Regions from separate parts of the Alteromonas sp. 38 genome, predicted to be linked through region 1. Evidence: predicted binding sites of a transcription regulator. Region 1 holds the regulator's gene; the other holds the start of a gene.
The links. The regulator FliA, encoded in region 1, starts transcription of late flagellar genes. The targets are predictions, from matches to a motif close to CTAAAGNTNNNNNNNNNNNNGCCGATA.
Positions count from the first base shown of each region.

Region 2: FLAVO9R_RS05785 (flagellar protein MotY) is a predicted target of FliA. The motif match lies at 1,892-1,918, and genes of this name have one in related genera.

Region 1 is NZ_LR733300.1:1,192,974-1,196,398, reverse strand. It holds gene FLAVO9R_RS05110 (protein phosphatase CheZ) at 1-461, opposite strand, end outside; gene cheY (chemotaxis response regulator CheY) at 496-879, opposite strand; gene FLAVO9R_RS05100 (RNA polymerase sigma factor FliA) at 916-1,647, opposite strand; gene FLAVO9R_RS05095 (MinD/ParA family protein) at 1,644-2,510, opposite strand; gene flhF (flagellar biosynthesis protein FlhF) at 2,507-3,425, opposite strand, start outside.
Region 2 is NZ_LR733300.1:1,353,576-1,357,000, reverse strand. It holds gene glpQ (glycerophosphodiester phosphodiesterase) at 1-863, shown strand, start outside; gene FLAVO9R_RS05785 (flagellar protein MotY) at 970-1,776, opposite strand; gene rnt (ribonuclease T) at 2,096-2,752, shown strand; gene FLAVO9R_RS05775 (peroxiredoxin) at 2,929-3,425, opposite strand, start outside.

The DNA of each region.
Region 1 (3,425 bases):
GCCGATTGTTTCGATCCGTCTTCTAGCAATTCGTCTAAATCTGCACATAAAACTTTGAATTCACCCAACTCAAGTTGACGATTCATCAGTTTTTTCCACTCCGGCATGATTTTCTCGATGCGGGTAGAGAGCACTTCAGCAATTGGCATACTCTCTTCAACTGCATCCATGGTGGTATTGGCAGCTTTTTCCGTTTCTTCGATAACGTACATGAGTCGCGTTTGCGCATCAGGAATGTCATCAACGGTTAAATTTTTAATACGTTCATCGATTTGGAAGTTATTTAACGAGTCATGAAGTTGACGCGTTAATTTACCAACTTCAGCAAAGAGCTCAATGGACTCTTTCATCGAAACAGCTTCTAAGACAGCGTTCGCTGATGCGTTATCGCCCTCTTCAAGATACGCTACCAATTTTTTGGCTTCTTCGAGCGTTATAGAGACACTTTCATTTGTCGACATCCAGTAAACCTCATTTCTCTGGTGAGCGTCTGGATCAACCTAAACGTTCGAAGATTTTATCTAATTTTTCTTTCAACGTAGCGGCAGTGAAAGGTTTAACAACATAACCATTCACACCAGCTTGCGCTGCGGCAACGATTTGTTCTTTCTTCGCTTCTGCTGTCACCATAAGAACCGGTAGGTGTTTCAACTTATCATCTGCACGTATAGCGCGTAATAAATCGATACCTTGCATACCTGGCATATTCCAATCTGTTACAACAAAGTCAAAATCACCTTGTTGTAGCATAGGTAGCGCGGTGTTACCGTCGTCCGCTTCCTGGATATTGGCAAAACCCAAATCTTTTAGCAGGTTCTTTATGATACGTCTCATGGTAGAAAAATCGTCAACCACGAGAATTTTCATACTTTTATCCAAAATAGCCTCCAATGAGGGGTTAATTGTTATTAATTTCTATTCTTCGTCAACTTGCCACGATTTCATTCGTGATTTGAGTTTTAACATGGCCTGACTATGAATTTGGCTCACTCGCGATTCACTAACATCAAGAACTTCGCCAATTTCTCTAAGGTTCAGTTCTTCATCATAGTATAAAGAAAGTACAATCGCTTCCCGTTCGGGTAATGTAGTAATAGCATGTGCTAGCGCTTTTTGGAAAGCCCCTTGCATCAAATCTTCTAACGGCGCGTCGCTACCTCGGTTTTTTTCTGTAGAAATAACATCTTCAGAAACCCCTAAATCTTCGATCCCCACCAATTTACCGGCATTCACTTCGTTAAGCATTTGATGATAATCTTGCATGCTTACATTCATTTTAGCTGCAATATCAACATCTCGCGCGTCACGACCAGTTTCACCTTCAACTTGAGAGATTGCTTCGGTAATGGCTCGTCCGTTTTTGTGCACGGAACGAGGTGTCCAATCACCTTTTCTGATTTCATCAAGCATCGCGCCACGAATACGTATACCCGCAAAGGTTTCGAAGCTTGCGCCTTTGGAACCGTCAAAATTTCGTGCAGCTTCTAGCAGTCCAATCATACCGGATTGGATTAAATCGTCGACAAGTACACTGGCTGGCAGTCTCGCCATTAAGTGGTGTGCTATTCGCTTCACCAGCGAAGCGTGACGCTCAACTAACTGTGACTTGTCCGTTTGCTGTTGATAAGCGGCTGCTTTGCTATTCAACGCTGACTTCCTACTGCTTTATCTGCTATTAGTTGTTCAATAAAAAACTCTAAGTGACCTCCTGGTTGCGCAGGAATAGGCCAAGATGCTGCTTTGGCTGCTAGCTGGCTAATCGCCACTGCCGCAGGAGAACTTGGATAAGCATCTACAATTGACGTTTGCTTACGTACCGCTCGTCGTATGTTCTCGTCAAAAGGAACCGTTGCCACCAATTCTAGCGCAACATCCAAAAATCGCCCTGTTACTTTCGATAGTTTGCTGAAGAGTTCCTGCCCTTCTCTAACATCGCGGACCATATTGGCGACCACTTTGAAGCGAAAGACACCGTGCTCTCTGTTAAGAATTTTAATTAACGCATAGGCATCGGTGAGTGAAGTAGGCTCATCGCACACTACCACCATAATATCTTGAGAGGCTTTGGAGAAACTTAGCACCATATCGGAGATACCTGCTGCGGTATCGACGATAAGCACATCAATGGGCGAACGCAATTCGCTGAAAGCTCTAATAAGCCCTGCATGCTGCGTTGGTGATAGCTCTGCCATTGATTGAGAACCTGATGTGGCTGGTGCTATTTTTATACCGTGAGGGCCCGTAACGAGAACATCGTCCAAGGTACACTCACCAGATAATACGTGGGAGAGGTTTTTCTCTACTCGCAATCCTAGCATTACATCCACATTGGCCAGACCTAAGTCTGCATCCAATACCATTACCCGCTTTCCCTGCTTTGCCATAGCAATAGCCGTGTTTAGCGTAATATTTGTTTTACCAACGCCACCTTTACCTCCGGTGACGGCGATAACTTTGATTAATCGTGATTGCTTCATTTTTCGTAAGCTACTCGCTTGATCATCAATCATACTGCTCGTGCTGTTTTAACCACATTGTTACTAGTAGTATGATTCAAACCGTACTTTTTATAAAGCTTTGCAGCAGCAGATACTAAAGATTTTGCTTCTGCAATCTTAATGTCTTCAGGAACTTTCTGTCCATCTGTTACATAACTGACAGGTAACTGGTACTCCACCGCTGCGCTAAGCACTTCGCCTAGAGAGTAGCACTCATCAAGCTTTGTAAAGATACAACCGCTAAGTTCCACCCCTTCGTACGCATCTATAATACGTTGTAACGCAGCATATTGGGTATTCGCTTGCGCTACTAGGTATTTTTTCACTGGCTGCATTTGACCGTTATCAAATTGATTTATCTGTTTAATTAATCGACTATCTCGCTGACTAAAGCCTGCCGTATCAATTAACACTAGTCTCTTATGGCGTAATTGAAACAATAAATCTGATAATTCTTCACTACTTTGTGCTTTACGCACTGTGCAGCCAATAATTTTTCCATATGTGGCTAATTGCTCAAACGCTGCAATACGATAGGTATCTATCGTAATCATGGCAACGGAGTCAGCACCATATTTCTGTGCATAGCGAGCAGCTAATTTAGCGACTGTGGTGGTTTTACCTGTTCCGGTAGGACCCACTAACGCAACTGCGCCCTTTTGCGTAAGTATATCGTTACCTGTCACATTAATGCGATTAGCCAATAGGTTTAAAAGATAAACCCAAGCGTCACGCTCGTTGTAATGCGACGGCGTGTAACTAATTAGTTGCTCTGCCAGTGATTGACTCAGTCCCATATCGGTTAGACGCTGAATCAAATAGTGATGTACAGGTTGCTGACGACGACTTTTTGCTTCCATCAAATCGGCCACTTGGTATTGAAGTACATTTCGTAGTGACGCCAACTCTTCTTTAATCTGAGACAAT
Region 2 (3,425 bases), 160 kb from region 1:
TGAACCCTGACTTTATTGAGCAAGATGCGGTTATTACCAAAGATGGGATTGCCGTGGTGTTGCATGACATACATTTAGAAACAGTAACCAACGTTGAGCAGGTATTTCCTGAGCGAGCGCGTAAAGATGGTCGCTTTTACGCTTTAGACTTCACGCTAGATGAGCTTCGCACCCTGCAAGTACATGAACGAGCCAACAACAAAGGCGAGCAAGTTTTCACAACACGTTATACGGGGAATACGGCGAACTTTACCGTAGCAACCTTGGATGAACATTACGAGCTTATCACTCAACTCAATCGAGAGTTCGAAACCGATGTAGGGGTTTATACGGAAGTAAAGTCACCAGCGTGGCATACCGAACAAGGCGTAGATGCAAGCCAAATTGTAATTGCCTCCCTAACTCGCTTTAATCTTGCCAGTAAAAACGCCAACAGTTACTTGCAGTGTTTCGACTTCAATGAAATAAAGCGCATTAGAAACGAACTAAACTATGCGGGCAAAGTGGTCATGCTAATCGGTGAGAACAGCTGGGCGGAATCAACCACAGACTACGGTTGGATAAAAAGTGAAGCCGGCATGAAAGCAGTAGCTAAATATGCCGATGGTTTAGGCCCTTGGTTAGGGCAACTACTAGATCCGCAAGCGATGAAAGCGGGTAAACTGGTGCCGGCACCTTGGCTTGAACATGCCCATTCAGAAGGTTTCGTTATTCATCCATACACTTTTCGTGAAGATGCTCTGCCGCCAGGCATGACAGCAGAACAGCTTCTCTCTACCCTGAAACACGTGGTGAACGTAGACGGCGTATTTACCGACCATGTGCCACCAGTCAAAGCGTGGCTTGAGGCACAAGGCGAGTAGCAATAATAAATTAAGCTATTATACAACACACAAAAAAAGCGGCTAATAGCCGCTTTTTATATTCGAATCACAAAATAAATTTTCAATTCAGTCACTGAGTCAATCACTAGGATTTAGATAACCGTACCACTACCCTTCTATTTTGTGCTCTTGATTCGCGGGTATTGTTATTCGCGATATGACGCTTCTCGCCGTGCCCCGTAAGTTGAATTCTGTCATCGGGCACACCAATAGTAGTTAAGTAGCTTTTTACTTCATTGGCTCGGCGTATAGATAGTTGTTCGTTGTTCCATCGCCCGCCATAACTGTCGGTATAGCCATCAAGCAAAACTAACTCTAAGTCACTATCCTCTTTTAGGTATTCCCCAATCATTGTTAGGCGCTTTTGCGAATACTTAGTCAGTTCGGTACTGTTTTTCTGATACGACAACACCGTGTAGGCAATATCGTCGAAATTATAAGGCAATAAATTAGACACACACTCAACGAAGTCTCGATACACCAACGAGAAATTACTGGCGTTTAATGCAACGCTCACTTTATCGTATTCGTTGTACCAGTCTTGATAATAAATGGTGGGCCAGAAGCCTTTCTCAAGTTCACTTAACATAGTCCATGCGGCGTCTTGTGGAAGGTCACCATTATATTGCGTTCGCAATGTCATATCGGCGATAGTTTTAGGCGCAACACCCGGCATCCACTTTGGCGGTACAGAATAGACAGCAGCCACATCGAAGCGATTAGGCAATAAGTGCATATCTAGCTCGAATTCCATATTAAGCCGTTTTGAAGCCACGCTAGTAAACATGGCATCGCCGTACCCTGGTAAAGGATGGTTCAAGGTACATTGCAAACGCGATGCATCAACCACTTCCCAGTTCGACGTTTCTACCGTAGCCGAATACTGACGCATAGCACCGCTTGCGACCGTAGTAAAAAACAACGGAATAAGTAAACCGAATTTACGCTTCACAACTATACCCACTCAACTGATAAACCATACCTAACGAAAAGGCGCTTACAGAATATATCGTCCTTAGTGTAGAAAAGTTTAGCCTTCTATTCCATCAATTATACATTGAATTGCAGCTTCCATAGCCCGTCATTTAGTCCATCAACGAAATTCAGGCTGGATACCGTGTGTTATCCTTGCCATAATCGCTCCACTTTCCGTAGCATTTTTATATTGATACAGCCGTGTTACGTAACCAAAAAACCTGCTAAGAGAAACTATGTCTGAGTTGCACCATTCCCTTCCTCATCGTTTTAGAGGCTACTTTCCTGTTGTTATTGACGTCGAAACCGCTGGTTTTAATTCTGGAACCGACGCCTTACTTGAAATCGCTGCCGTCACGGTAAAAATGGAAGAAGATGGGCTAATTTATCCTGACCAAACTTTTCATTACCATGTCGACCCTTTTGAAGGGGCCAACTTAGAGCCCGCAGCGCTAGAGTTTAACGGTATTGACCCTCACTGTGCTCTGCGCGGAGCCATTGAAGAAAGTGAAGCGATGAAGTCACTGTGCAAAGGCATTCGTAAAGCGCAAAAAGATGCGGATTGCCAGCGCTCGGTGATTGTGGCGCATAACGCCACCTTCGATCAAAGTTTCGTGAACGCAGCCATAGCCCGCTGCAACATTAAGCGCACGCCTTTCCACCCATTTGTATCATTTGATACCACCAGCCTTGCAGGTTTAACATTAGGCCAAACCGTATTGGTTAAAGCCTGCCGAGCGGCAGGTATCGAGTTTGATCAAAAAGAAGCCCACAGCGCATTATATGATGCGCAAAAAACCACAGAGCTATTTTGCTTTATGGTAAATCGCTATAAAGCACTGGGCGGCTGGCCCTTGGCAGATCAACCCGCCAATCCTGATCAGCCTTGCTGATAAGCAATATCTAAAATGGAGGCTTAGCGGCAAACCCATTTCATCAAAATCGATTTGATAGAAATAAAAAACAGCGCCGAATGGCGCTGTTTTAGTATTAGGTAGACGCATTTGCGAAACGCTTAGCATGTTTTTTTACATACTTAATATAGTTGCGTTCGGCACAGCGTTAATTATTATAACTTGTCAGCTTCTGCTGCAAGGTACTTAGCCACGCCTTCCGGTGATGCATCCATACCAGCTTTACCTTGTGTCCAACCCGCAGGGCAAACTTCGCCATGATCTTGATGGAATGCTAGCGCATCAACCATACGAAGCATTTCGTCTACGTTGCGGCCTAGCGGAAGGTCGTTAATCACTTGGTGACGTACAAGGCCTTCTTCATCAATCAGGAAAGAGCCACGAAATGCCACGCCATCTTCAGGGTGCTCTACATCATACGCCTGGCAGATTTCATGTTTTACGTCGGCCACCAAGGTGTATTGTACTGGGCCAATACCCCCTTCGTTTACTGGCGTATTTCGCCATGCATTGTGAGAAAACTGTGAATCGATAGAAACACCAATCACTTCTACGCCACGCTTTTTGAATTCTTCAAAACGCTTATCAAAAGCAATCAGTTCAGAAGGGCAAACAAAGGTAAAATCTAGCGGATAGAAAAATAGTACCGTTT